DNA from 2 places in the Streptomyces sp. SGAir0957 genome. Region 2 is predicted to be linked to the other one. Evidence: riboswitches for the same ligand, from Rfam matches in the RefSeq annotation. Region 2 holds a riboswitch; the other holds the start of a gene.
The links. Region 2 has a riboswitch for S-adenosylmethionine ahead of C1N81_RS32255 (aminotransferase class V-fold PLP-dependent enzyme). Riboswitches for the same ligand answer to the same signal wherever they lie in the genome.

Region 1: it holds a riboswitch for S-adenosylmethionine, as region 2 does, so the genes downstream of both, thrC (threonine synthase) here and C1N81_RS32255 (aminotransferase class V-fold PLP-dependent enzyme) in region 2, are expected to answer to the same signal.

Annotation. Positions count from the first base shown of each region.
Region 1 is NZ_CP027293.1:4,693,870-4,708,458, reverse strand. It holds gene murQ (N-acetylmuramic acid 6-phosphate etherase) at 1-904, shown strand, start outside; gene C1N81_RS26000 (PTS transporter subunit EIIC) at 955-2,484, shown strand; gene C1N81_RS25995 (hypothetical protein) at 2,507-2,710, opposite strand; gene C1N81_RS25990 (hypothetical protein) at 2,707-2,925, opposite strand; gene C1N81_RS25985 (helix-turn-helix domain-containing protein) at 3,041-3,886, shown strand; gene C1N81_RS25980 (DUF397 domain-containing protein) at 3,861-4,070, shown strand; gene C1N81_RS25975 (hypothetical protein) at 4,294-5,166, shown strand; gene C1N81_RS25970 (hypothetical protein) at 5,222-5,500, shown strand; gene C1N81_RS25965 (glycosyltransferase family protein) at 5,512-6,675, opposite strand; gene C1N81_RS25960 (hypothetical protein) at 6,719-7,321, opposite strand; gene C1N81_RS25955 (SigE family RNA polymerase sigma factor) at 7,314-7,811, opposite strand; gene C1N81_RS25950 (DUF6215 domain-containing protein) at 7,898-8,605, opposite strand; gene groL (chaperonin GroEL) at 8,744-10,369, opposite strand; gene C1N81_RS25940 (cold-shock protein) at 10,721-10,930, opposite strand; gene C1N81_RS25935 (MoaD/ThiS family protein) at 11,363-11,638, opposite strand; gene thrC (threonine synthase) at 11,721-13,019, opposite strand; SAM riboswitch class I at 13,038-13,193, opposite strand; gene C1N81_RS25925 (glucosyl-3-phosphoglycerate synthase) at 13,372-14,346, shown strand; gene C1N81_RS25920 (DUF7927 domain-containing protein) at 14,386-14,589, shown strand, end outside.
Region 2 is NZ_CP027293.1:6,062,246-6,076,834, forward strand. It holds gene C1N81_RS32240 (cytochrome bc1 complex Rieske iron-sulfur subunit) at 1-684, shown strand, start outside; gene C1N81_RS32245 (cytochrome bc1 complex cytochrome b subunit) at 681-2,318, shown strand; gene trpD (anthranilate phosphoribosyltransferase) at 2,453-3,517, shown strand; SAM riboswitch class IV at 3,618-3,735, shown strand; gene C1N81_RS32255 (aminotransferase class V-fold PLP-dependent enzyme) at 3,968-5,362, shown strand; gene C1N81_RS32260 (Lrp/AsnC family transcriptional regulator) at 5,486-5,767, opposite strand; gene C1N81_RS32265 (rhomboid family intramembrane serine protease) at 5,764-6,507, opposite strand; gene C1N81_RS32270 (hypothetical protein) at 6,609-6,848, shown strand; gene C1N81_RS32275 (NYN domain-containing protein) at 6,880-8,238, shown strand; gene C1N81_RS32280 (C40 family peptidase) at 8,543-9,568, shown strand; gene C1N81_RS32285 (C40 family peptidase) at 9,831-10,868, shown strand; gene C1N81_RS32290 (hypothetical protein) at 10,909-12,114, shown strand; gene C1N81_RS32295 (glycosyltransferase 87 family protein) at 12,170-13,429, opposite strand; gene C1N81_RS32300 (glycosyltransferase family 4 protein) at 13,521-14,589, shown strand, end outside.

The DNA of each region.
Region 1 (14,589 bases), 1.4 Mb from region 2:
CACCCTGACCACAGAGGCCTTCCGGCCGGACCTCGCCGAGATCGACCAGCGCTCCACCCTGGAGATCGCCCAGATCATGAACGGTGAGGACGCCACCGTCCCCACCGCGGTGGCGGCCCAGCTCCCCCAGATCGCCGCCGCGATCGACGGCACGGCGGAGCGGATGGCCCGGGGCGGCCGCCTGATCTACGCCGGCGCCGGCACGGCGGGCCGCCTCGGGGTCCTGGACGCCTCGGAGTGCCCGCCCACTTTCAACACGGACCCGACGGAGGTCATCGGCCTGATCGCGGGCGGCCCTTCCGCGATGGTCACGGCAGTGGAAGGCGCCGAGGACTCCAAGGAGCTGGCCGCGGAGGACCTGGCCGAGCTGAACCTCACCGGGAACGACGTGGTCGTAGGCGTCTCGGCCTCGGGCCGCACCCCGTACGCGATCGGCGCGGTGGAGCACGCCCGCACCAGCGTGGGCGCCCTGACCATCGGCCTGTCCTGCAACGCGGACAGCGCCCTCGCAGCCGCCGCGGACCACGGCATCGAGGTCGTGGTCGGCCCGGAGCTGCTGACCGGCTCGACCCGCCTGAAGGCGGGCACCGCGCAGAAGCTGGTCCTGAACATGCTGTCGACGATCACCATGATCCGGCTCGGCAAGACGTACGGAAACCTGATGGTCGACGTACGCGCGTCGAACGAGAAGCTGCGGGCCCGTTCCCGCCGCATCGTCTCCCTGGCCACGGGCGCCGACGACGCCGTCATCGAGGCCGCGCTCGCCGCGACGGACGGGGAGGTGAAGAACGCGATCCTCGTCGTGCTCGGCGAGGTCGACGGACAGACGGCGGCCCGGCTCCTGGCCGAGTCCAACGGCCACCTGCGCGCGGCGCTCGCCGCGGCGACCACCGCGACCCCCTGAACCGAAGCACCCTCCATCCGCACCACCCGCACAGCAAGGCAGCACGCACCATGGCTGAGAACAAGAACCGCGACGTGGCGGCCTCGATCCTCCCCCTCGTGGGCGGCGCCGCGAACGTCACCTCCGTCGTCCACTGCATGACCCGGCTCCGGCTGGGTCTGGCAGACCGTTCGCTCGTCCAGGACGAGGCGCTGAAGGCGCTGCCCGATGTCATGGGCGTGGTCGAGGACGAGACGTACCAGATCGTCCTCGGCCCGGGGAAGGTCGCCCGGGTGACGCCGGAGTTCGAGGCGCTGGTGGAGGAGGAGAGGGCGCAGGCCCCCGCCCTCTCGACCGCCGCCGCGCCCGCGCACAGCACCACCGCCGACGAACTGGCGGCCCAGGGCGCCGAGCTGAGGGCGGCCCGCAAGGCGAAGAACGCCACGCCCTTCAAGCTGTTCCTGCGCCGGATCGCGAACATCTTCGTGCCGCTGATCCCGGCGCTGATCGGCTGCGGCATCATCGCGGGCATCAACGGCCTGCTGATCAACCTGGAGTGGCTGCCCGGCGTCACCCCCGCCCTGGCCGCGATCGCCTCCGGTTTCATGGCGCTGATCGCGGTGTTCGTCGGCTACAACACGGCGAAGGAGTTCGGAGGTACGCCGATCCTCGGCGGCGCGGTCGCGGCGATCATCGTGTACGCGGGGGTTGCGAACGTCTCGGCGTTCGGCCAGAAGCTCTCCCCGGGCCAGGGCGGTGTGCTCGGCGCGCTGGGCGCGGCGGTCCTCGCGGTGTACGTGGAGAAGTGGTGCCGCCGGTGGGTCCCGGAGGCGGTGGACGTCCTGGTCACGCCGACTTTGACGGTCCTGGTCTCGGGCCTGGTCACGATCTTCGGTCTGATGTATGTCGCCGGTGAGGTGTCCACCGGGATCGGTACGGCGGCGAACTGGCTCCTGGACAACACGGGCGCGTTCGCGGGCCTGGTCCTGGGCGGCCTGTTCCTCCCGCTGGTCATGCTGGGCCTGCACCAGGCGCTCATCCCGATCCACACGACCCTGATCGAGCAGCAGGGTTACACGGTCCTCCTCCCCATCCTGGCGATGGCGGGCGCGGGTCAGGTCGGCTGCGCGATCGCCGTGTTCAAGCGTCTCAAGCACAACAAGTCGATCCGTACGACGATCAAGTCGGCGCTGCCCGCCGGGTTCCTGGGCGTCGGCGAGCCGCTCATCTACGGTGTCTCGCTCCCCCTGGGCCGTCCTTTCATCACGGCGTGTGTCGGCGGTGCGGCGGGCGGCGCGTTCGTCGGTCTCTTCTCGATGCTGGGGACGAAGGTCGGTTCGACGGCGATCGGCCCGTCCGGCTGGGCCCTGTTCCCCCTCCTCAAGGGCAACCACGGGCTCGGCACGACGTGCCTGATCTACGGCGGCGGCCTCCTCATCGGCTACGCGGTCGGCTTCCTGGCCACGTACTTCTTCGGCTTCAGCAAGCAGATGCTCGCCGAGCTGAACCAGGACGTGGACGCGGGCGAGTCCCCGGCCGCCCGCGCCGAGTCCGAGCCCGGCGCGCCCGCTCCGGCGACGCCCGCACCGGCCAAGGTCTGACCCGGACCACTTCCCTGCCCGCTCAGGGCAGTCGTCCCTCCTGATTGACCACCCGGACCCGCGCCCGCAGCTCGTCGAGCACGGGCGCGGGCGCCACCGCCTCCGGCGGGCAGTCCCACTCCGCCCCGCCGCCCGGTGGCCGCAGCTGCAGGAAACCGCCCTCACGCGCCATCACCTGCCCGACGCGGCCGTCGCGGGTGTCGATCACGTACGGGCCGAGGCTCATCGCCGGTTCCTCTCGTGCAGCACCGCGACCATCCGCAACGTCGTGTCCAGGTTGACGCACCCGAGGTTCACCAGCGGATACGCGGTCTCCCCGGCCGCCGACACGGCGTCCACGCGCAGGGACGGCAGCAGCACCCCCAACACGCCGAGCTCGGCCCGCAATTGCTCGATCGCGTCCTCGACCACCCGCAGACGCTCCGTATCCCGCACCACCATGCTCCACCCCTTCACAGCAAGTTGCGCTTTCGCCACACAGCGTGACGGCTACGGGCCTACGGTGAACAGAGGGCACCCCCCAACAGCCGCACCTGCTGCACCGGAGCTGATGCAGATGACCGGACCGAAGGACCTCGACCCCGCCGCGCGCCGCGTCATGATCGGTGAGGAGCTCCGCCACGCCCGCGAGAGAACGGGCCTGACTCAACAGGCCCTGGGCGAGCGGCTGTTCGTCAGCGGCTCGTACATCGGCCAGATGGAGGCGGGTACGCGCCGCGTGTTGCCGGACATGGCGCTCCGCTTGGACGAGGCGCTGGGCATGGGCACGTTTTTCGTACGGCATTGCGTCAAGGCGAACGCGTCCAAACACCCCGAACAGTTCGCGGAGGCGGCCGAGGCGGAGGCCCTGGCGACCTCGATCATGGAGTACGGGGGCATGCTCATCCCCGGCCTGCTCCAGACACCGGAGTACGCCCGCGCGGTGTTTCTGGCCTACCAGCCCACCGCGCCGGACGAGGCGATCGACCAGCTCCTCAGCGCCCGAATGGAGCGCGCCCGCCTTCTCGACAACCCAACAGACCCGTTGTTGTGGGCCGTCCTGGACGAGGCCGCGCTACGACGGCCGGTCGGCGGCTCCGCGGTGCTCGCCGCGAACCTGCGCCACATCGCCGAGCTGATCGGACAACGACGAGTGGTCGTGCAGGTCCTCCCATTCGCGGCGTGCGCCCACGCCTCGCTGCACGGCGCGCTCAAGCTCATGCACTTCGACGACGCGCCCCCGCTGTCCTTCATCGAAGCCCCCACCACCGGGCGCTTGTTGGACGACCCAGCCACGGTCGCCCGCCACCAGCACTCCTACGATCTGCTTAGGGCCAACGCGCTCACCCCGAACCAGTCCCTGGCCCTGATCGCCTCAGTGGCAGAGGATTACGAGCATGAAGATCACGAGCCCCGAGCTTGACCTGACGTCAGCCACGTGGCACAAGTCCACGTACAGCGGCGGCGAGGGCAGCAACTGCCTCGAAGTCGCCACCAACCTCCCCGGACTCGTCCCGGTCCGCGACTCCAAGAACCCCGCCGGCCCGAGGCTCGTGCTCCGGGCGGAGGCCTGGTCCGCGTTCGTCGCCGACCTGCGGCGGGGGTGACCCGGGGCTCAAGCCCCGAGGCCCGAGCGCTGCTTGTAAGGATTGGGGGGTGGGTCTCAACCCACCCTCCCTCCCTGCGCGTTGGGTGCATCGGACACGTTCCGGCACCGGCTTGCCACGCTGGGTGACGAGGCCCTAACGTCACCGATTAACGAACGAACCCCCGCGGTGCTACCAACACACGCGGGGGCACTAACCATTGAAGATCTAACAGGGAGATCTCATGGCTGACGCCAACTTTAGTGCCGCCTCCACCTCATCGCACCCCATGGCGAACCCGGGCTACGGAAAACGTTCCGCGCCCGACCAACACCCGCGCACAGGGCATGACTTCACGCACCTTCCCGAGCGGGAAGCGCACATCGCCGGGTTCATCGACCGGCTGCCCGACGGCTCGGAGATGTCGGTGAAACTCCTTTCGCGCTGCCTCCCGTACGGCCAGGCGGCGATGCGCACGGCGCTCAACAACCTGCAACGCGCCGGGCATCTGCGGCGGGGCCGCGAACACGTGCACGGGTCGGGCAGCGCGCGCTGGGTGACGCGGACCTGGTTCTCCCGGACCGCGAGGGGCGACGCCTGGTGGACGGCGTACGCGATGGGCGACGTACCGGAGGAGACGCCCGAGAAGACCGAACCAACGCAACGCCCGACGCGGACCCGCGCGTTCCTGCTGCTCGCGGCGCTGGGGCGGCGCTCCCCCTCCCTGGCGCTCTCGGCGGCCGAGTGCGCGCGGCTCGCGCCGGAGGCGGAGCGGTGGTTCACGCGCGGCGCGAGCGAGGACGACATGCTGCACGCCCTGACCGCCGGGCTCCCCGCACGGGTCCACAGCCCGGCCGCCCTGCTGCACCGGCGCCTCGTCGACAAGCTGCCGCCCCCGGCACCCGTGTCGACCCGCCCGATCCTGCGCGTCATCGAGTGCGCCAAGTGCGGCACACCCGGCCACCCCGAGGTCCTGGTGGGCGGTACCTGCTCCCTGTGCCGGGGCGCGCAGCCCGCGCCGAGGCAGCTCACCACCCTCGCTCCCGCGACCGTCCACGGGCACGCGGCGCAGATCCGCAGGGCCATGGCCCACGGCCGCGAGGAGACACGGGTCTGACCGGGCCGCTCCCGCTCCACATGCGCCCCCGCCACCGCTCCCGCATCCTGGCCCCATGGCTGACAGCACGTTTTCGAAGATTTCCTGGACGGAGTTCCGGCCGAACCAGCGGCGGCTCGTCACCGGCACCGCGCTGTGGGGCGCCGGGCTGCTCGTCTCGGCGGTCGGCGTCGGCGTCCTCGCGTACGAAGTGGTGCGGGCAGGCCGCACCTGGACCGGCGGCTGGGAGGTGCCGCCCACCGAGATGGCGTCGCGCGCCTTCCACCAGGCACAGAGCGCGGCCCAGGCGGGCCGGGACGCCTGGCAGAGCTACCAGGAGACACCACTCCGTTAGCACGGCGGTCGCTACCCGGCCCAGCGGCCCGACAGGAACGTCACCGCGTACAGCGTCGACATCGGCGCGAGCACGCACAGGCAGACGTACGCGGCCCGCTGGCTGCGCACCGTCCAGGCGGCGAGGCCCGCCCACAGCGGCCACCACAGGAGCGTCGCGCGCGGGATCGACGTGTACCAGTAGGACGTGCCGAGCGCCCACAGGCTCAGCGCGATGTACGTCGCCTCCGCCCAGCGGCGACGCCGCAGCAGCCAGCCGAACAGGGCGAGCCCGAGCAGCATCCCGAGAAGTTCGGCCTGGCACATGACGGCGTACCCGGTGGCGTAGCCGCCGTCGAAGGCCGCGTCCCAGGTGTGCGACCACGCCTGCCACGGCGCGTGGAACGTGCGGTACCAGCCGCGCTCCTCCGCGTGCTTCCACGCCATCCAGTCACCGGTCTTCGCGTGCAGGTAGACGGTGTACGCGAGCACGGGCACGGCGGGCAGCGCCAGCCAGGGCAGCCGCCGCCACCGCCGCCCGGGACCGTGCGCCACGAGGAACTGCACGAGCAGCGCCGCCGCGAGGAAGAGCCCGCTGACCCGCACGGCCGACGCGGCGGCGGTCAGCAGTGCCGCCAGAGCCCACTGTTCGCGCCGCGCCGCGAGCCACGCGGGCAGGGCGAACGCGAGGAACAGCGACTCGGTGTACCCGGCCGCCAGGAACACGGCGCAGGGCGAGAGCAGCAGGAGCAGCACGGCCCGGCTGCCGACCACGTCACCGGCTATGCGGGCCAGGGCGAGGACGGCGACGCCGCCCGACACGAGCGAGATCAGCAGCCCGGCGGCCGTCCAGTCGGGCACCACCCCGTGGACGGCGCGCAGCACGAGCGGGAAGCCGGGGAAGAACGCCTCGGAGTTGTCCTTGCTGTGGAAGTAGCCGAACTCCGCTATGGACCGGTAGTGCGCCCAGTCCCACTGCTGAAACGCCGAGAACAGTGGCCTGGCCTCCTTGGCGTCCGCGGAGGCGGGGAAGAGCCGGGTCACGCAGTACGCGGTGACGAGCAGTCCGAGCCGGGTGAGCAGATAGATCCGCAGCACCGTCAGATCGCGCGGACTCGGCCGCAGGCGTCTCGGCCGCCGCCGCGGTACGGCGGCCGTGCCGGGTATAGACGGCGCTTCCAGAAGGGCCGCGGGCATACGGGAGCTCCGTTCGGGTCGTGCGTGGGTGTGGGGGGATGCCTCAGGGACGGCTGGGCGGCGCGGAATCCGGCGGAGACGTCCGCTGCGGATCCGAGGTGGGGGGCGCCGAGAAGCCGGATAAGCCCGAGGAGTCGGAGGAGTCGGAGGAGTCGGAGGAGTCGGAGGAGGAGTCGGAGGAGTACGAGGTCGCGGTCCCGGTCGGGGACGAGGTCGCGGTCCCGGTCTCGGTCCCGGTCTCGGTCGATGCCGCGGTCGCGTTCTCGGTCGAAGTCGAGGACGAGGACGCGGAGGAGGACGAGGACGAGGACGAGGACGGTGACGTGTCCGGCGGCAGCGTCGTCGCCGGTGGCGCCGGTGGCGTCGACGGCGGGCCCGACGACGGCGCGGGCCGCGGCACCCCCGTCCGCGCGGGCCGCACCGTACCGGGCCCGTCCGCGAGGAGATTCGCGGCGACGCCGCCGCCCGCCCCGGCGCACAGCACCACGGCCGCGGTCGCCGCGACGGCGAGGCGGCGCCGCCGCAGCCGGTCGCCGCGGGCCCGGATCACCGCGCCCGGCGCCGGGGGCACGGCCCCGCGCCCGCCGGACGCGGCCAGTTCCTTGAGCGCCTCGGCGAGGCCGGGCTCGTCGCGGTGCTCAGTCACGGTGTGCCTCCTGCGCGCACGGGTCCTGCAGACGGGCGGCCAGGGCGGTCCTGCCCCGGGACAGATGGGTCTTCACGGTGCCGGTCGACAGGCCGGTCTCGCCCGCTATCTGCTCCACGGAGAGATCGCAGATGTAGTGCAGGGCGACGACCCTGCGCTGCTGCGCCGAAAGCTCCTTCAGCGCCTCGACGAGGGCCACGGTGCCGGGCTCGGGCGCGCCCACGTCCGGCGCGGCGCCGTGCCGCAGCCAGGCCTGCTCGCTGCGGCGCAGCTTCTTGAAGCGGCGTATCGCGAGCCGCCAGGCCACGGTCCGGATCCACGCCTCGGGCGCGGCCTCCCGGTCGAGGCGCCCGCGCCGGCTCCACGCCTTCACGAACGCCTCCTGCACGACGTCCTGCGCCTCCTGGGCGTCGCCGAGCATGACGTACAGCTGCCCGGTGAGCCGCCCGACCGCATGGGCGTAGAACTCCTCGAACTCCTCTGCGGTCAACGCCGTGCTCCCTGTGGTTCCCGACCGTGCTGTCGTGCTCTATAGACCTGGCGGCCGGACGCCGGTTGACACGTGTCCGAGGATTTTCAGGAATCCCACCCGGGGATCGCCGGGAGCACCCGCTCGGCGACGTCGAACAGCACGGCGTCGTCCGGCACCGCGCCGTCCTCGCGCCACACCGTCAGCTCGAAGGAGCCGCCCTTGTCCCCGGTGTCCTGCGCCACGGACAGGACACGGGCCGGAACGCCGGGACCGCTGCTCGAATCGCTCCCGTCCAGCCGGAACTGGAGGCTGATGGTGCGGTCCGAGTAGAGGACCGCGCGGTGGCCGTGGAAGCGCCGGTTCTCCACCGGGTCGTCGAAGAGGCTCGCCGTGAGGGCGACCGGATGGTCGTCGTAGGTGCCTTCGAGGTCCACGGTGTACGTGTCGAACTCGACCCGCGCCGACGGCGTCGGGATCTTGCGGCCGCCCGCCATCGTGACCTCGCTGTCGCCGCCCGACGCGTTCTTCGGGATCTCGGCGGGCGTGCCGAGCAGGGTGGCGAGGTCCTTGCGGTTGAGGGCCGCGCACAGTTCGGCGCCGGTGACCCGCCCCGCCGCCTTGTTCTTCCTGCCGCCGTCCTCGTCACCGTCCGAGCAGGTGGCCGGTTTCGGTTCGCTCTGCCCCGAGGCCGTGTCCCCGGAGCGCAGCTCCGTCGCCCAGAGGCCGAGGCCCAGCGCTCCGACGACGCCCAGCGCCGCCACCACCTGCCCCCAGGCAAAGGCGTCCTCGGATCTGCCGCCCGCGTCTCCCATAGCGTCCCCCCGTGTCTGTCATATGCCCGTCATGCGCCCGGGGACTTTAACCCGGCAACGCCCGAGGGCGGCACCCCCTCCTGAAGAGGAAGTGCCGCCCTCGGGACGAACAGACCAGCTGAACCGGAACGAACCGGATCAGAAGTCCATGTCACCGCCCGGCATGCCGCCCGGAGCGCCGCCGGCAGCGGCCTTCTCCGGCTTGTCGGCGATGACGGCCTCGGTGGTGAGGAACAGCGCGGCGATCGACGCGGCGTTCTGCAGCGCGGAGCGCGTCACCTTGGCCGGGTCGAGGATGCCCTCGGCGATCATGTCGACGTACTCACCCGTGGCGGCGTTCAGACCGTGGCCGACGGCCAGGTTGCGCACCTTCTCCACGACGACGCCACCCTCAAGGCCACCGTTGACGGCGATCTGCTTGAGCGGGGCCTCCAGGGCGAGCTTCACGGCGTTGGCGCCGGTCGCCTCGTCACCGTCGAGCTCCAGCTTCTCGAAGACCGCGGAGGCCTGGAGCAGGGCCACGCCACCACCGGCGACGATGCCCTCCTCGACGGCCGCCTTCGCGTTGCGAACGGCGTCCTCGATGCGGTGCTTGCGCTCCTTGAGCTCGACCTCGGTGGCGGCACCGGCCTTGATGACGGCCACGCCGCCGGCCAGCTTCGCCAGACGCTCCTGGAGCTTCTCGCGGTCGTAGTCCGAGTCGCTGTTCTCGATCTCGGCACGGATCTGGTTGACGCGACCCTGGACCTGGTCGGTGTCACCGGCGCCGTCGACGATCGTCGTCTCGTCCTTGGTGATGACGACCTTGCGGGCGCGGCCGAGCAGGTCGAGACCGGCGTTCTCCAGCTTGAGGCCGACCTCCTCGGAGATGACGGTGCCACCGGTGAGGATGGCGATGTCGCCGAGCATGGCCTTGCGGCGGTCACCGAAGCCCGGGGCCTTGACGGCGACGGACTTGAAGGTGCCACGGATCTTGTTGACGACCAGGGTCGACAGGGCCTCGCCCTCGACGTCCTCGGCGATGATCAGCAGCGGCTTGCCCGACTGCATGACCTTCTCCAGGAGCGGCAGCAGGTCCTTCACGTTGCCGATCTTGGAGTTGACGATGAGGATGTACGGGTCGTCGAGCGACGCCTCCATCCGCTCCATGTCGGTGGCGAAGTACGCCGAGATGTAGCCCTTGTCGAAGCGCATACCCTCGGTGAGCTCCAGCTCCAGACCGAAGGTCTGGGACTCCTCGACGGTGATGACGCCTTCCTTGCCGACCTTGTCCATGGCCTCGGCGATGAGCTCGCCGATCTGGGTGTCGGCGGCGGAGATGGAGGCCGTCGAAGCGATCTGCTCCTTGGTCTCCACGTCCTTGGCCTGCTCGAGGAGAGCGGCGGAGACGGCCTCGACGGCCTTCTCGATGCCACGCTTGAGGGCCATCGGGTTGGCACCCGCGGCCACGTTGCGCAGACCCTCGCGCACCAGGGCCTGGGCCAGGACGGTCGCGGTCGTCGTGCCGTCACCGGCGACGTCGTCCGTCTTCTTCGCGACCTCCTTGACCAGCTCGGCGCCGATCTTCTCGTACGGGTCCTCGAGCTCGATCTCCTTGGCGATGGACACACCATCGTTGGTGATCGTGGGGGCGCCCCACTTCTTCTCGAGGACGACGTTGCGACCCTTGGGGCCCAGGGTCACCTTGACGGCGTCGGCGAGCTGGTTCATGCCGCGCTCGAGGCCGCGCCGTGCCTCCTCGTCGAACGCGATGATCTTGGCCATGTGAAGTGGTCCTCCCGGACGGGGTGGAAAAGCAAGCAAACGGACCGTGCTGGTGCCCGCGACGGACGGCCCCTGAGCCTTGTGGTTCCTTGCCCCACCGGCCCCCGGACCTCACCGACCCGATCCAAGTTCTGTCACTCTCACTCGGAGAGTGCTAAGCCCAATGATTAGCACTCGACCCATGCGAGTGCAAGCGGCTACCACACATCCGGCGGGGGCGCGCGCAGCGCGAAGCACGGTCCGGGCGACGAAGGGAGTGTGACGACAGGCCCTGGTACGACGAAGGGCCCGCGCCCCCTCGGGGGACGCGGACCCTTCGTCTCGTACGAAGCCTGTCAGTCGCGACGCGCTTCAGCCGGCGGCGGCAAGGCGGACCATGTCTGCCTGCGGCCCCTTCTGGCCCTGCGAGATCTCGAATTCCACTCGCTGACCCTCTTCGAGGGTGCGGTAGCCGTCCATCTGAATCGCGCTGTAGTGGACGAATACATCCGCACCACCGTCGACCGCGATGAAGCCGTACCCCTTCTCCGCGTTGAACCACTTGACGGTGCCCTGAGCCATGCCTAACTCCCCTATTACTGGCCCTTGCACAGATCCGCACTTCGCGGATCCGGGTCAGACCTCACCCTCCCCAATGGGTAGGGGTGTGCGCCGGAACGCGTCGACCGCGGCTGAATGTATCTGCCCAACTGCCGTCTGCAACAGGTCAATCGGACGTGAAATCTGGGCACCCTCGAACGGGGAAACCGGGCCAACTCACCGGATCCCTGGGCAACTCGGGCCAGGCAAATGCCATAAAAGGCTCGAAGGGGCTGGGCACTTTGGCTGCTTCTTGTCGCGTCCCGAGCGGAAACTCATATGCGCCCGTCATGCACCACGCGGGGAAACGAACCAGGTTCCCCAACTGTACCGCGCTCAACCATGCAGAATTGCCCCCTCCGCTTCTCTCGCGGAGGGGGCAACAGGGGTAACTCAGCGTGCATCAGGGGAAGATCAGCCGCCGGCGACGGCCGGAATGATCGACACGCCGGCGCCGTCCGGCGTCGCGGTCTCCAGACCCTGCTCGAAGCGGACGTCGTCGTCGTTCACGTAGACGTTGACGAAGCGGCGCAGCTTGCCCTGGTCGTCGAGGACGCGGGCGGCGATCCCGGTGTGGTTCTTCTCGAGATCGGCGATGACCTCACCGAGCGTGCCCCCTTCGGCGGCGACCTCGGCCTGCCCACCGGTGTAGGTACGCAGAATGGTAGGAATGCGGACGTTGACGCTCACAACTCACCTCAGCACTAGCGGGGGCCCGGGGGGCAGAGCCCCCGGTTACGGGAAGGGGCGGGGCGGGGCGGGGCGGGGAAACCTACTCGGCGGCGAGCCCGGCGGCCCGGAACGCGTCGAGGGACGGCTTGATGGTCGCCGTGGCCTGCGAAGTCTCGGCGACAGCGTCAAGCGTCTTGAGCCCGTCACCGGTATTGAGCACGACGGTCGTCAGAGACGGATCGATCAGCCCGGCCTCGATGAGCTTCTTGGTGACACCGACCGTCACCCCACCGGCGGTCTCCGCGAAGATCCCCTCGGTCCGGGCGAGCAGCTTGATCGCGTCGACGACCTGCTCGTCGTTCACGTCCTCCACGGCACCACCCGTGCGGCGCGCGATGTCGAGCACGTACGGACCGTCGGCCGGGTTGCCGATGGCGAGGGACTTGGCGATGGTGTTCGGCTTCTGCGGCCGGACGACGTCGTGGCCGCCCTTGTACGCGACCGAGACCGGCGAGCAGCCCTCGGCCTGGGCGCCGAACAGCTTGTAGGGCTTGTCCTCGACGAGGCCGAGCTTGATCAGCTCCTGGAGCCCCTTGTCGATCTTCGTGAACTGCGATCCGGAGGCGATCGGGATGACCAGCTGGTCGGGCAGCCGCCAGCCGAGCTGCTCGCAGATCTCGTAGGCCAGCGTCTTGGAGCCCTCGCCGTAGTACGGGCGCAGGTTCACGTTGACGAAGCCCCAACCCTCGCCGAGCGGGTCGCCGATCAGCTCGGAGCAGAAGCGGTTCACATCGTCGTAGTTGCCCTCGATGGCGACGAGGTCACCGCCGTAGACACCGGCCATGACGACCTTGCCCTGCTCCAGGTCGTGCGGGATGAACACGCAGGAGCGGAAGCCGGCACGGGCGGCGGCGGCGCCGACGGCACCGGCCAGGTTGCCGGTGGAGGAGCAGGACAGCGTCGTGAACCCGAAAGCGCGCGCGGCCTCGATGGCCTGGGCGACGACGCGGTCCTTGAAGGAGTGCGTGGGGTTGCCGGAGTCGTCCTTGACGAACAACTTGCCCTGCTCGACGCCGAGTTCACGGGCGAGGTTGTCGGCCTTGACGAGCGCGGTCCAGCCGGGGTTCAGGTTCGGCTTCTCGGCGACGTCGGCCGGGACGGGAAGGAGCGGGGCGTAGCGCCACACGTTGGCCGGGCCCGCCTCGATCTGCTTGCGGAGCGCCTCGGGGTTACCGACCGGCAGGTCGTACGCGACTTCCAGAGGCCCGAAACACTCGACGCACGCGAAGATCGGGCCGAGCTCGAAGGTGGTGCCGCACTCGCGGCAGGAGAGCCCGGAAGCCGGACCGAGATCAACGGTCTGCTGAGCGGTTCCGGTGGCGACAGTCTGTACAGCCATGAGAGGCGAGGCCCTTTCTCCTCATCTTCCTCGCGACGCATCTCGCCGCGAGACGGATTTGGCACCTTCCCTAGCCGGGAGCCTCGCGGTGGACAGTTGCGGTGTCCTACGAGACCGGCTGGAGGGTTGCCGGGGCTTCAACGGGCCGTATCCCTCTGCCCCTCTGGATGAGCGGTATTCGGTTGTTTGTGGCAGTTGTGTCGGCGGCGACCCCGGCATGCGATGGTCACCGGCCTTGTTCAAGACTGTAACCGAAGGCCCGGACCCTTGAGATAGTCGTCCGAACCGCGAGATGGATCACACCCCGCCCCCGGACCCGCCCGTGCACCCGCCCCCGAAGGAGCCACAGACCGTGCTGGAAGAAGTCGAACGCTGGCTTGAGCAGCGCTCCTGGTCGGTGGCCGACCGCCCGCTGCACCAGTTGACCGCGGCGAAGCGCGCGTCCGGCCAGACGGTGAGCGTGGTGCTGCCCGCGCTCGACGAGGAGGCGACGGTCGGCGAGATCGTCACCGTGATCCGGCGCGAGCTGATGACGGCGGCGGTGCCGCTCGTCGACGAACTGGTGGTCCTGGACTCCGGCTCCACCGACCGCACCGCAGAGGTCGCGGCGGCGGCCGGGGCGCGCGTCGTGCACCGGGACACGATCCTGCCGCGCATCCCGGCCGCGCCCGGCAAGGGCGAGGTGCTGTGGCGCTCCCTGTACGTCACCAGCGGCGACATCGTCTGCTTCGTCGACGCGGACCTGAAGGAGTTCTCGGCGGACTTCGTCTCCGGGATCGTCGGCCCGCTCCTCACCGACCCGGGCGTCAGCTTCGTCAAGGCGATGTACGACCGCCCGCTGGGTACTGAGTTCGATTCGCCCGCCTCCGGCAGGACGGCAGGGCAGGGCGGCCGGGTCACGGAGCTGATGGCCCGCCCGATCCTCAACCTGCACTGGCCGCGCCTCGCCGGATTCGTCCAGCCCCTCGGCGGCGAGTACGCGGCCCGCAGGACGCTCCTCGAACGCCTGCCGTTCCCGGTCGGCTACGGCGTCGAGCTGGGCCTGCTCGTCGACGCGCTGCACACCGTGGGCCTGGACGCGCTCGCCCAGGTCGACGTGGGCGTGCGCCGCCACCGCCACCAGGACGGGCTCGCGCTCGGCCGGATGGCGGCGGCCATCTACCGCACGGCCCAGCTGCGGCTCGCGCGCGGCCAGCTGGTACGGCCGGAGCTGACCCAGTTCGAGCGGGGCGAGCGCGGCTTCGTGCCACGGACGTACGCGGTGGACACCGTGGAGCGGCCCCCGATGGCCGAGATCGGTGAGTATGCGGAGCGTCGCGTGGCATAGACGTGGGTTAATCATGCTTTCTGTCTAAATTGCCCACTTATGTGGCTCAGACTTTCCCAGGGCGGTTCCCGGGGCATGGCGGCGCTCACCGCGACGGCGACCGTGGCGGCGACCGTGGCGGCGGCGACGCTGATCACCGCCGCCGCCCCCGCGTCCGCCGTCGTCGTGGACCCCTTCGCCAAGCGCTACGAGGAAGCCCTCTACGGTGACTTCCTGACGCTCGGCAACACCGTGATGCAGTGC
Region 2 (14,589 bases):
GTCGAGGTCGCCTCCGAGCGTCACCCGATCGAGGCTCCGGCCGAGGTCAAGGCGCAGGTCCTGCAGGACTTCGCCGACGGCGCGCGCGAGTCGCAGTTCGGCCGCCGCAAGCTGATCCGCAACACCCTCTTCGGCGCGCTCGCCCTGGTGCCGCTCTCCGGTGTCGTCCTTCTTCGTGATCTCGGCCCGCTGCCGGAGACGAAGCTGCGCCACACGGCGTGGAAGAAGGGCAAGAAGCTCGTCAACATGAACACGAACGAGCCGCTGCGCGCCTCGGACATCGTGGTCGGTTCGCTCACCTTCGCCAAGCCCGAGGGCGTGGAGGAGCACGACGAGGACTTCCAGCAGGTGATGGGCAAGGCCGCGCTCATGCTGGTCCGGATCCAGCCGGAGAACATCAAGGACAAGCGCGAGCTCGAGTGGTCCCACGAGGGCGTTGTCGCGTACTCGAAGATCTGCACCCACGTGGGCTGCCCGATCTCCCTGTACGAGCAGCAGACGCACCACGTGCTGTGCCCGTGCCACCAGTCCACCTTCGACCTCTCCGACGGTGCGCGGGTCATCTTCGGCCCCGCCGGTCACGCACTGCCGCAGCTGCACATCGACGTCGATGACGAGGGCTTCCTCGTGGCGCAGGGCGACTTCGCTGAGCCCGTCGGTCCGGCCTTCTGGGAGCGCGGATGAGTACTGCAACCACCAACGACGCACCTTCTCGCGAGAAGGCACCGGCCGGCGAGCGCGTCGCCGACTGGGCGGACGGCCGCCTCGGGATCTACTCCCTGGCCAAGTCCAACATGCGCAAGATCTTCCCGGACCACTGGTCCTTCATGCTCGGTGAGATCTGCCTCTACAGCTTCATCATCATCATCCTCACGGGTGTGTACCTGACGCTGTTCTTCCACCCGTCGATGAACGAGGTGGAGTACCACGGCAGCTACGTCCCGCTGCAGGGACAGCTGATGTCCGAGGCGTTCAACTCGACCATGCACATCTCCTTCGATGTGCGCGGTGGTCTGCTGATCCGGCAGATCCACCACTGGGCGGCGCTGATCTTCCTCGCCGGCATGTTCGTGCACATGATGCGCGTGTTCTTCACGGGCGCGTTCCGCAAGCCGCGTGAGGTCAACTGGCTGTTCGGCTTCCTGCTGTTCGTCCTGGGCATGTTCACCGGTTTCACCGGCTACTCGCTCCCGGACGACCTGCTCTCCGGCACCGGTGTCCGCTTCATGGAGGGCGCGGTCCTGTCCGTGCCGATCGTCGGCACGTACCTGTCGTTCTTCCTCTTCGGCGGCGAGTTCCCGGGCGGCGACTTCGTCGCGCGGTTCTACTCGGTCCACATCCTGCTGCTGCCGGGCATCATGCTCGGCCTGCTGGTGGCCCACCTGATCCTGGTCTTCTACCACAAGCACACGCAGTTCGCGGGTGCCGGAAAGACCGAGAAGAACGTCGTCGGCATGCCGCTGCTCCCGGTCTACATGGCCAAGGCGGGCGGCTTCTTCTTCCTCGTCTTCGGTGTCATCGCGGTCGTCGCGGCGATCGCCTCGATCAACCCGATCTGGGCCATCGGCCCGTACCGGATCGACCAGGTCTCCACCGGCGCCCAGCCGGACTGGTACATGGGCTTCTCCGAGGGCCTGATCCGTACGATGCCGGGCTGGGAGATCAACCTCTGGGGTCACACGCTCGTCCTGGGTGTGTTCATCCCGCTGGTCATCTTCCCGCTGGTCCTGGTCGCGATCGCGGTCTACCCGTTCATCGAGTCCTGGGTCACCGGCGACAAGCGCGAGCACCACATCCTGGACCGCCCGCGCAACGTCCCGACGCGTACGGCGTTCGGCGCCGCGTGGATCTCCTGGTACTTCGTCCTGCTCGTCGGTGGTGGCAACGACCTCTGGGCCACGCACTTCCACCTGTCGATCAACGCGATCACCTGGTTCGTCCGCATCGGCTTCTTCGTCGTGCCGGTCCTGGTCTTCATCGCCACCAAGCGGATCTGCCTCGGCCTCCAGCGCCGCGACAAGGACAAGGTGCTGCACGGACGCGAGTCCGGCATCATCAAGCGCCTGCCGCACGGTGAGTTCATCGAGGTCCACGAGCCGCTCGACGCCGAGTCGCTGCACGCGCTCACCGCGCACGAGCAGTACCAGCCGCTCGAGCTCGGCCCGACGGTCGACGAGAACGGCGTGGAGCGCAAGCAGTCGCGTCTGCAGAAGACCCGCGCCAAGCTGTCGAAGGGCTTCTACGGGGAGAACAACCAGATCCCCAAGCCCACCGCGGAGGAGTACAAGGAGATCACCAGCGGCCACGGCCACCACTGATCCCTGATCGGCTGAGCCGACAGCTGTCCGCCACGGCAGGAGCCCTCGTCCAGGCACTGGACGGGGGCTCTTTGCCATACCTGGCGCTGGATAAGCTGGAGCCGCGTAATCCCACTGACACAACTGGAGCGGCCATGAGCGCTTTGCACCCCGCTGGAGGCGACACCGCGGCGGGCCGTTCCTGGCCCGCCGTACTCAACGGCCTCCTGGAGGGCCGCGACCAGAGCGCCGACGACACCGCCTGGGCGATGGACCGCATCATGCGGGGGGAGGCGACCGAGGCGCAGATCGCCGCCTTCGTGGTCGCGCTGCGCGCCAAGGGCGAGACCGTCGAGGAGATCTCCGGTCTGGTCCGGGCGATGTACGAGCACGCCAACGTGATCGAGGTGCCGGGGGAGACCGTCGACATCGTCGGCACCGGCGGCGACGGCGCCAAGACCGTCAACATCTCCACGATGTCCGCCATCGTCATCGCCGGTACGGGCGTCAAGGTCGTCAAGCACGGCAACCGCGCCGCCTCCTCGGCCTCGGGCGCCTCCGACGTCCTGGAGAAGCTCGGCGTCAACCTGGAGCTGACGCCCGCGCGGGTCCCGCAGATCGCGGAGGAAGCCGGGATCACCTTCTGCTTCGCCGTGAAGTTCCACCCCGCGCTGCGGTACGCGGGCGCCGCGCGCGGCCAGCTCGGCATCCGCACCGTCTTCAACCTCCTCGGCCCGCTCACCAACCCGGCCCGGGTGCGCGCCCAGGCCGTCGGGGTCGCCGACGCCCGGATGGCGCCCGTCGTGGCCGGTGTCTTCGCCGAGCGGGGCAACTCGTCCCTGGTCTTCCGCGGCGACGACGGCCTCGACGAGCTGACCACCACCGCGACCTCCCGCGTCTGGGTCGTCCGGGACGGCGCCGTGCGCGAGGAGTCCTTCGACCCGCGCGACGTGGGCCTCGACCTGGTCCCCGTGGCGGCCCTGCGCGGCGCGGACGCCTCCTACAACGCGGAGGTCGCGCGACGGCTGCTCGACGGGGAGCGCGGCCCGGTGCGCGACGCCGTGCTCCTCAACTCGGCCGCCGCCCTCGTCGCCGTACGCCCCGGCAGCGGCACCCTCGCCGAGCAGCTGCGGGCCGGCATGGACCGCGCCGCCGAGTCCATCGACTCGGGTGCGGCCAAGGCGACCCTGGAGCGATGGGTGACGGCCACCAACCGCTGACGCGCGGGGTACGAGTGTGACGCAGAGCGCAGTCCGAGTTGTCTCAGAGAACGGACTGCGCTCTTGCCGTATCCGGAACGTGTGGCAGGATGCTTTTCAAGGTCATGAGTGACAGCGTGATCGGCCCCGGCCGGCTGTCCGGCAACCCTCCGTCCGTGGCGGGGTGCCCCGGGTGAAGACCAGGCCGCGTGCAGCAAGGCTCGCGGCAAGCGCGGACCCCTCGCGAACTTTCCAGGGGTCCTGGGTCGTTTGAGGGAGCAGTCTCGTGAGCAAGCGAATGTGCTAGGGCCTCCGGCCCCTTCTCTGGTTACTCCATCACCCTCCGCGTGAGCGCGTCCGCGCCCCGCGTCGAGGTCAACTCCCGTACGTAGCAGTGCTGTTGCTGACGGCTGCCGTGCGGGCCTGTACGCCACTTCGCCCTGCCCTGACTTGTCCTGCCGGGAGACAGCCATGTCCGCTCACACCACCGCCACCGCCACCGCCACCGTTTCCGCCGAGTCCGCCGCCGACCCCGCTTGTGGCGCGCCGCTGCCGGTGCTCGGCCGCGACGTGACCGTGCCGCTCGTCACCGGCGGCGAGGTGACGTACGCCGCCCTCGACTACGCCGCCAGCGCGCCCGCCCTGCAGCGCGTGTGGGACGACGTCGCCGCCTACGCCCCCTACTACGGCAGCGTGCACCGCGGCGCCGGCTACCTCTCCCAGCTGTCCACCGACCTGTTCGAGAACTCCCGCGCCACGGTCGCCGAGTTCCTCGGCTGCCGCGCCGACGACCAGGTCGTCTTCACCCGCTCCACCACCGACTCGCTCAACCTGCTCGCCGCCGCGCTGCCCGCCGACTGCCAGGTGTTCGTCTTCGAGACCGAGCACCACGCGTCGCTGCTGCCCTGGCGCGACGCCCGCGTGACCTACCTCAACGCGCCGCGCACCCCGGGCCAGGCCGTCGAGACCCTGGAGCGCGCCCTCGCCGAGCGCGACCCCTACGGGCCCGCCCTCGTCTGCGTCACCGGTGCCTCCAACGTCACCGGTGAACTCTGGCCGGTGCGCGAGCTGGCGGCGGCCGCTCACGCGCACGGTGCCCGCATCGTGCTCGACGCCGCCCAGCTCGCGCCCCACCACCCGGTCTCCGTGCAGGACCTGGACGTCGACTGGATCGCCTTCTCCGGGCACAAGCTGTACGCGCCCTTCGGCTCGGGCGTGCTCGCCGGGCGCGCCGACTGGCTGCGCGCGGCCGAGCCGTACCTGGCCGGTGGCGGTGCCTCGCGCAAGGTGGCCCGGCGCGTCGACGGCGGTGTGGACGTCGAGTGGCACGACAGCGCGGCCCGCCACGAGGCCGGGTCGCCGAACGTCATCGGCGTCTACTCCATCGCGTCCGCCTGCAAGGCGCTGACCGAGGCCGGGTTCGACGACCTCGTCGCCCGGGAGCGGTACCTGATCCGGAAGGTGCGCGACGGGCTCGCCGAGGTGCCCGAGGTGAAGGTGCTCTCCCTGTTCGGGGACGACGCCCCGCGCGTCGGCGTCCTCTCCTTCGTGGTCGAGGGCTGGAACTCCTCGCACTTCGCCGCGGCGCTCTCCGCGGAGTACGGGATCGGGGTGCGGGACGGTCTGTTCTGCGCCCACCCGCTGGTGCGGACGCTGCTCGGGTCCGACCCGCAGACCCAGGGCGAGTGCGGGGCGCCTGAGGCGGCGCCGGGGGAGAAGTCGCTGAACGCGATCCGGGTCAGTTTCGGCGCGGGCACCCCTGACGAGCACGTCGAGCGTTTCATCGGGGCGGTGAAGGAACTGGTCCGCGATGGCGCCGCCTGGACCTACCGCACCGAAGAAGGCCGCTGCGTCCCAGCCGCCTAGGGGCGCGGGGAACTGCGCGACCAGCCACGAAACAGCCGCGGACGCGTCTGCTCGGTTCATGAGCAGACGCGTCCGCGGCTTTCGTCGTGGCTGACCGCGCGGTTCCCCGCGCCCCTGGCGGGGCTAGCTGTCCAGCCCGATGGAGAACGCGGCCTCAAGATCGTGCTGGGAGTACGTGCGGAAAGCAACATGCGTGTCGGTGCCCTCGACCCCGGGGATCTTGCTGATCTTGCCGGGAATCACTTCGGCAAGATCATCGTGCCGGGCCACCCGAACCATGGCGATCAAGTCATACGTGCCGGTGACGGAGAAGACCTCGCTGACACTGTCGAGCGCCGCGATCGACTCGGCGATCTCGGGGATCCGGTCCACGCTGGTCTTGATGAGCACGATCGCGGTGATCACGGCTGGCTGTCTCCCTCGGTGGCCGTGGCTGGGGCAACCTTCACCTTAGCCCGGCCCCGGTATCGCACCCACGCCCACAGGAAGCCGAGCGAGAAGCCGATCAGATGGGCCAGGTAGGCGACCCCGGGCCCCTGGCTGTCCTGGTAGGCGGCGGCCCATTGCAGCGCGACCCAGAACGGGAGGACCACCCACGCCGGGAAGCGCAGCGGCAGGAAGAGGAGGAAGGGGAAGACGCTCGTCACCCGCGCGTCGGGGAAGAGGTAGAGGAAGGCGCCGAGCACCGCCGAGATCGCTCCCGAGGCGCCGACCAGCGTCTGTTCGGAGCCCGCGTGCGCGATGGCGTACCCGAGGAGTGCCAGGTAGCCGCTGACCAGATAGAACAGCGCGTACGGCAGATGGCCCATGCGCTCCTCGACCATCGCCCCGAACACGTAGAGGAAGAGCATGTTGCCGAGGAGGTGCACCCAGCTGCCGTGCACGAACAGGGCTGTGGCCGGGGTGAGGGCGGCGCGGGGTGATCCGATGAAGAGTTCGGCGGGCAGGACGCCCCAGCGTTCGAAGTAGCCGGCCTGGGCGGTGAGCAGTTGGTCGCCGGTGCCGTAGGACGGGTTGAGCCCGGACGACGGGGAGAGCACGAAGGTCACGCAGCAGACGGCGATGAGCGCGTACGTGACCGGAGCCGGATGTCCTCTGAGGAAAGCGGTCGCTCTGCCGATCACGCCGCGTCCGTTGCCGATCATGAAGGAGAGCATGACGCAAGGCGGGGAGCGGGCGGTGCACGGCAGGCCGTAGGGTTACGGGCAATAAAGCAAGCATCACGCACCACGGAGGCGACAGTCCGATGACGGTTCCCCTGCCGACCGCCACCACCCGCTGGCGCTGCACGCTCTGCGGCAACCTGACGCGGTTCGACGTGACCCGCTCCTCGCAGGTCGTGGAGTACGTGCACCTGGACCTGGCCGGTGAGCCGAAGGTCGAGGAGCGCGACGTGGTCAGTGAGACGATCGAGTCGGTCCGCTGCCGCTGGTGCAACGCGGTCGACCAGGTGGAACTTGTGGACAGGCCGGGCGCCGACTCCTGAACGGGGCGGCCCACTGACTTTGGGGTGACGGATGGTGGAGAGCACGGGCGGGGAGGCCGGGCATGCCGAGCAGCCTGCCGCCGAGGTGCTCGACCGGCCGTTGCCCGAGGGCGTGCGGCGCCGGGTCGTGCAGATCGTCTCCGACGGCTTCGGCGGCCTCACGGTCGGCGAACTGCCACCGCAGCTGCGCCAGTACGCCCGCTTCACCCCGACCCGGCGGGTGAAGTTCGCCGGGAACGCGATGGCGGCGGCCGTCGAGAGCGAGACTCTGTTCCGGCAGCGGATCGCCGAGCGGTTCCGCGAGGCCCAGCCCGAACTGTGCCAGGCGCTCGACTCCGGATCGCCGCCGCCCGCCGCGGACCCCCTCGACGTGGCCGCGGCCGCGTACGTGCTGCGCCCCGTGGGCTGGGTCAAGCTGGTCGCCGCCGCCGGTGAGGAGGCCCAGCGGGTCGACGCCGAGCGCATCGACGAGGAGACCCGGGCCGAACTCGAGTCCCTGCGCGACCGGCTCGCCGAGGCGCAGGCGACCACCAGGGCCGAGACGGAGCGGCTGCGCGCCGAACTGGACGCCGCCAAGCGCGAGACCGACGCCGTCCACCGCAAGCTGCGCGCCGCCCTCAGCGACGTGAAGCGCGGCGAGGCCGCCGTGCGCAAGGCACAGGCCGAGGCCGACGCCGTACGGGCCGAGGGGCAGGCGCAGATCTCCGCCGCCGAGAGCGAGACACGGCGGCTCAAGGCGCGGCTCGGCGAGGTCGAGGCGAACCTGGAGGCGTCGCGCCGGGCGGCCCGCGAAGGGCGCAGCGTCGAGGACATGCGCGTACGGCTGCTGCTCGACACCGTCCTGGAGGCCGCTCAGGGGCTGCGCAGGGAGCTGGCGCTGCCGCCGGTCTCCGCGCGGCCCGCCGATTCCGTGGACGCCGTGGAGCCGGGCCGGATGACGCCGAAGGACATCGCGGCGCGCGCCCTGCACGAGCATGATCCGGCCATCCTCGACCAACTGCTCGCGCTGCCGCAGGCCCACCTCGTGGTCGACGGGTACAACGTGACCAAGACGGGGTACCCGACCATGCCGCTGGAGAAGCAGCGGCTGCGCCTCCTCGGCTCCCTCTCGCAGCTCGCGGCGCAGACCGGCGCCGAGGTGACCTGTGTCTTCGACGGGGCCGAGCTGGCGGCGCCCGTGCTGCTCGCGCCGCCGCGCGGGGTGCGGGTGCTGTTCTCCAAGGCGGGCGTCACCGCTGATGAATTGATTCGCCAGCTGGTGCGCGCCGAGCCGCCCGGCCGGCCGGTGATCGTCGTCTCGACGGACCGCGAGGTCGCCGACGGGGTCGCGAAGGCGGGGGCGCGTCCGGTTGCGTCGGTCATGCTCCTGAAGCGGCTCTCGCGCGGTTGACGGCCTAACGCCCTCCGCGTCCCTTACGCCACTCCCGCAACGTCCGTTCCGTATGCCCGGATTGGCGAAACCTTTGCGCAACCGTGCGTCAAATTGACATCACTGCACGTGAGTTGTGTGTAAAAGAACTCAGTCGGCGACCGAGATTTTGCCCGTCAGGATTTGAACTGATCACAAGAACATCACTAGGGTCAGGCCTCGAACCTCCGCTCGGGTGATCACTCACATGAGGTGTGTGACGGCGGAGGGGCACCGCCCACCGGGGTGATTCGTGGGCGGCTGGAGGAAGAAGGAGCTCGCCTCCGTGGCGTCCCACCGTCGACCGAAGCAGCCGAGCCGCACCCGCGTGACCGTGCTCACCGCGACCGCCGCCGCTGCCGTGGCTCTCACTTCCCAGGCGGCCAACGCCGCTCCCAAGGCCGACAAGGCCGAGGTCAAGGCCAAGGTCGACAAGCTCTACGAAGAGGCGGAGAAGGCGACCGACCTCTACAACGGGGCCAAGGAGAAGCAGCAGAAGCTCGAGAAGGAGATCGGCGAGCTCCAGGACAAGGTCGCCCGCGGCCAGGAGGACCTCAACGAGCTGCGCACGGGCATCGGCACGATGGCCAGCGAGCAGTACCGCTCCGGCGGCATCGACCCCTCCCTCCAGCTGTTCCTCTCCGCCGACCCGGACGACTACCTCGACAAGGCGTCCACGATCGACTCGCTCAGCGCCCAGCAGCTGCAGTCGCTCAAGAAGGTCCAGGACAAGCAGCGCACCCTCGCCCAGGAGCGCGCCGAGGCGTCCGAGAAGCTCAAGGACCTCGCCGACACCCGCACGGAGCTCGGCAAGAAGAAGAAGGAAGTCCAGAGCAAGCTCGGCGCCGCGCAGAAGCTGCTCAACACCCTGACCGCGCAGGAGCGGCAGAAGATGGCCGAGGAGGACGCCCGCGCCAGCCGCAGCTCCTCCAGCCGTGTCGACCTCGGCAACGAGGTGCCCGCCTCCCAGCGCGGCGCGGCCGCCCTCAGCGCCGCCGCCACCCAGATCGGCAAGCCGTACGTCTCCGGTGGCACGGGCCCCAACTCGTACGACTGCTCGGGCCTCACCCAGTGGGCGTACAACCAGGCCGGTGTCGGCATCACCCGCACCACCTACACCCAGCAGAACGACGGCCCGAAGATCGGCATGAGCCAGCTCCGCCCCGGCGACCTCGTCTTCTTCAACAGCCTTGCGCACGTGGGCCTGTACGCGGGCAACGGGCAGGTGCTGCACGCCCCGCACCCCGGCGCCAGCGTCCGCTACGAGTCGATGAGCACGATCGGTTCGTTCCAGTTCGGCGTCCGCATCTGACCTTCTTGTCGGCCCGCGCCTACGACACTTGAAAACGCGCCCGTTCGGGCGAATTCAGGTTCCCGCCGCTGACCCCACGCCCCGCCCATGACCTGCGTCATAGGCGGGGCGTCGCGTTGTGCGCCCCCGAACGGTCGTTGGCCGACCGGTGATCGCGCGGCTACTGTCGGCGCGCATTCCCCGATCACGGGGATGCGGCAGCGCGTCGCCAGCGGCGTCAGCGCTCCATCAGTGCTTCGCCAGGGAAGGGAAACGGCTGCCTGTGGGGTCCCATCGCCGCACCGCGCACCCCGGTCCTACGGGTCTCGAGCGGAACACCCGCGCCACTGTCCTGACCGTGGCCGCCGCCGCATCGGCCGCCGCCGCCCTCGGCGCGGCCCCCGCGGGCGCCGCGCCGCAGGACCGGCCGGCCGACACCAAGGCCGAGGTGGACCGCCTGTACGAGCAGGCGGAGAACGCCACCGAGGCGTTCAACAAGGCCGACGAACGGGCCGACAAGCTCCACGCCGAACTGGCCCGCACACAGGACCAGGTGGCCCGCGGCCAGGAGCGGATCAACACGATGCGCCAGGCGCTCGGCATGGTCGCCGGAGCCCAGTACCGCTCCGGCGGCATGGACCCCTCGCTCGCCCTGATGTTCTCCTCCGACCCGGAGGCCTACCTCGACCGGGCCAGCGCCATCGACCGGATCAGCGCCCGCCAGGCCGGCGAGCTGGCCGAACTGCAAGGCGCGCAGCGCGAACTGGCCCAGAAGCGCGCCGAGGCCCGGCGCCAGCTGGCCCAGCTGGTCGAGAGCCGCAAGACCGTGGCGAAGCACAAGCGCACCGTCGAGTCGAAGCTGGCCACGGCGCGGCGGCTGCTCAACTCGATGAAGGACGACGACCGCGCCGCGTACGAGCGGGCCTCGCGCGGCGGCGGACGGCCCGACCTGACGGGTGCGGGCCCCGCCTCCTCGTCCCGGGCGGCCGCCGCGCTCGCCGCCGCCCAGTCCGCGCTCGGCAAGCCCTACATCTGGGGCGCCAACGGCCCCTCCGGCTTCGACTGTTCGGGCCTGATGCAGTGGTCGTACGGGCAGGCCGGGGTCGGTCTGCCGCGCACCTCGCAGGCCCAGCGGTACGCCGGGCAGCAGGTGTCGCTCTCCGAGGCGCGCCCCGGCGACCTCGTCGCCTACGGCTCCGACGCCCACCACATCGGCATCTACGCGGGCAACGGCCAGGTCATCCACGCGCCGTACCCGGGCGCCCCCGTGCGCTACGACCCCGTCGGCATGATGCCCGTCTCCTCCGTGACCCGGGTCTGAGCCGCGCCGCACCCGCCCCGCACGCCGTACGATCGGGAAGATGGCTGGTCGACGGCGTGCGGTGAGCAGGGCGGGGTGGAGCGTGGCCCTCGGCGCCCTGCTCGTCGGGCTGACCGGATGCGGTGCGGGCCCCGCGCCCACGGACACCCGTACGACCGCCGTGCAGCGGGTCCTGGACCGCCGGGCCGCCGCCGTCCTCGCCAAGGACGCCGCCGCCTACCGGGCGACCGGCGGCGCCGATCCGTACCTGCTGCTCGACCTCGCCGCGGTCCCGCTGGACTCCTGGACCTACAAGCTGACCCGGCTGACCGGTTCGGGGGAGCGGGTCAGTGCCTCGGCCGAGCTGCGCTACCGCGTCGACGGGTACGACAAGGCGCCGGTCGTCGCCGAGCGGACGCTGACCCTCAAGCGGGACGGGGGGCGCTGGCGCGTCGTCGAGGACGAGCCCGCCGAGAAGACCGGGCAGCAGCTCTGGGAGCAGGGCAAGGTCACCGCGGCGAAGGGCGCGCACAGCCTGGTGCTCGGCGTCGGGCAGCAGCCGTCCGTCCTGAAGTCCTACGCCGAACTCGCCGACGACGCCGTGCCCGCGGTGACGGACGCGTGGGGGACGGGATGGGCGCGCAGGGTCGTCGTCCTGGTCCCCAAGACCCTTGAGGGCATGGGCGGACTCCTCGGCTCGCCCGCCTCCGCCTACCAGGGGATCGCCGCGGTCACCACGGGCGAGGCGGGCGGCTCGGGCAGCGCGCCCGCGGACCGGGTGATCATCAACCCGGAGGCGTACGGCGTGCTCGGCGCCTTCGGCAAGCAGGTCGTCCTCACCCACGAGACCGCGCACGTGGCGACCCGCGCCGTGACCTCGGCGGCCACCCCGCTGTGGCTGTCGGAGGGGTACGCGGACTGGACCGGCTACCGCTCCACCGGCCGCACCGCCGGGCAGGCCGCGCCCGAGCTGCAGCGGGCCGTGCAGGAGGGCACACCGCCCGCCACGCTGCCCGAGGACGCGGACTTCGGGTTCAGCGGCGACTCCAGCAAGCTCGCGCAGGCCTACGAGTCCGGGTGGCTGGCCTGCCGGATGATCGCGGAGAGCTGGGGCGAGGCGAAGCTCAACGCCTTCTACCGGGCGGTCGGCGCGCACGGGCAGCGGGCGGGCGCGGTCGACGGCGCCCTGCTGCACGTCCTCGGGGTCGACGAGCGGGAGTTCGTGGCGCGCTGGCGGACGTATGTGCGGGACCAGCTGTCGGCTTAGCGGCGTTGATCTCAGTAATGCGGAGGGCTCGTGCGGAGGCCCCGGTCCGTTCCCGTCAGGCGGACGGGGAGGAGGACGCCGCGTCGCCGAGGCTCGCGTGGGACGGCTGAGGCGGAAGGGCCGGGTGCGCGGCCCGGCGCGGTTCGGTCACCGTCGCGCGCCACAGGTGGTGGCAGGCGGTCAAAGTCGCCGCGACGAGGAGGCCGTTGCGGACCAGGAGGAGGGCGACGCCCAGGGCATCGCTGGCCACCACGTGCGAGAACCAGACCGGGAACTCCAGGAACGTCACCAGCGTCGCGGCGAGCACGAGCCACACCGGCAGCACCATCCGGCTGTCACGGAACAGCAGGCACACCGCCGCGAGCGCGACCAGCCACAGCATGTACTGCGGGCTGATCACCCGGCTCGTCGTCGTGAAGAGGAGCACCGCCGTCAGCGCCGCGTCGGCGAGCGTGGCCGGCTGCCAGAGCCGCGCCCGCAGCCGCCACAGGACCAGCCAGCCGAACGCGGCCCCGGTCAGCCCCTGCGCGAGGGCGCTCACCACCTCCACGTACGGGCCGAGGAACTCGACCGAGCCGTAGTTCAGCTGCACCGTCCCCGACCAGCCGAACTGCCGCGCCACATGGAAGACGAGCGAGCCGAGCGACTCGACCTCCGTGCCCCGGTCCCGCTGGAACGTCAGGAACGCGAACGCGCCCGGCATGGCGACGGCGAACGCCAGCGCCAGCCCGCCCGCCGTCAGCGCCGCCGCGCCCCACGCCTCCCGGGTCGCCCGGCCGCGCCGGACCCCGAGGAGCAGCAGCGCGGGCCACACCTTGAGCATCGCCCCGACCGCCGCCACCACCCCCGCCGCCTTCGGGTGCCGGGCCGCCGCGAGCAGCGCCGCGACCGCGACGGCGGCGACCATCACGTCATAGCGCGCGTACACCGTCTGCCCGAGCAGCGGCAGGCCCGCCACCCACACCCACACGCCCCGCCGCGCCATGCCGCGCCGCTCGGCGACGTGGAGCAGCATCAGGAAGACGACCGCGTCCGCGAGGAACGCCAGGAGGAAGAACGCCGAGGGGTAGGAGAGGAACGGCAGCAGCGCGGGGGAGAGGATCGCGACCGCGGCGGCCGGCGGGTACTGCCAGGTGACGTCGTCCAGCGGAAACGTTCCCGTGCGCAGGACGTCGTACCAGCCCTGGTAGATGACGGACACGTCGCTCGTCACGTCCGGACCCGGCACGACGACGACCTTGAAGACGCACAGCAGCAACAGCGTCCTGGTCAGAGCCCAGGTGACGAGGGCCGCTGCGGGATTTCGCGTCTTCATTCGAACCATCATGCCGGGAGGAACCGTGCGGTGGCCATGGACCGAGGCGGCGTGGCGTGCGCGCGCGGGCGGTTGGGTACTGTCGGCGGCGATGCACCCGAACAAGACGCTCGTCGTCACCAATGACTTCCCGCCCCGGCCCGGCGGCATCCAGGCGTTCCTGCACAACATGGCGCTGCGCCTCGACCCCGACCGGCTCGTCGTCTACGCGTCCACGTGGAAGCGGGGCCGGGAGGGGGCCGAGGCGACCGCCGCGTTCGACGCGGAGCAGCCCTTCACCGTCGTACGCGACCGTACGACGATGCTGCTGCCCACGCCGCGCGTGACCCGGCGCGCGGTCGGCCTCCTGAAGGAGCACGGCTGTACGTCGGTGTGGTTCGGGGCGGCCGCGCCGCTCGGCCTCATGGCGCCCGCCCTGCGCAAGGCGGGGGCGCGGCGGATCGTCGCCACGACGCACGGGCACGAGGCGGGCTGGGCTCAACTGCCCGCTTCCCGCGGATTGTTGCGGCGGATCGGTGAGTCCACGGACACGATCACCTATCTCGGGGAGTACACGCGCTCCCGGATCGCGGCGGCGCTGACGCCCGCGGCGGCCGCCCGGATGGTGCAACTGCCGCCCGGCGTCGACGAGAAGACGTTCCACCCGGGGTCCGGCGGGGACGCGGTGCGGGCGCGGCTCGGGCTCACCGAGCGGCCCGTCGTCGTCTGCGTGTCGCGGCTCGTCCCGCGCAAGGGGCAGGACACGCTGATCCTCGCGATGCCGCGCATCCTGGCCGCCGTGCCGGACGCGGTGCTGCTCGTCGTGGGCGGGGGGCCGTACGAGAAGGAGCTGCGGCGCCTTGCGGAGTCGACCGGGGTCGCGGACTCCGTGCGCTTCACCGGGGCGGTGCCCTGGAGCGAACTGCCCGCGCACTACGGGGCCGGTGACGTGTTCGCCATGCCGTGCCGGACGCGGCGCGGGGGGCTCGACGTCGAGGGGCTCGGCATCGTGTACCTGGAGGCGTCCGCGACGGGGCTTCCCGTGGTCGCCGGTGATTCCGGCGGGGCGCCTGACGCGGTGCTCGACGGGGAGACGGGGTGGGTCGTTCGCGGGGGCGTTCCCGAGGAGGCCGCGGATCGGGTGGTGGCGTTGCTGGCCGACCCGGAGTTGCGCGGGCGCA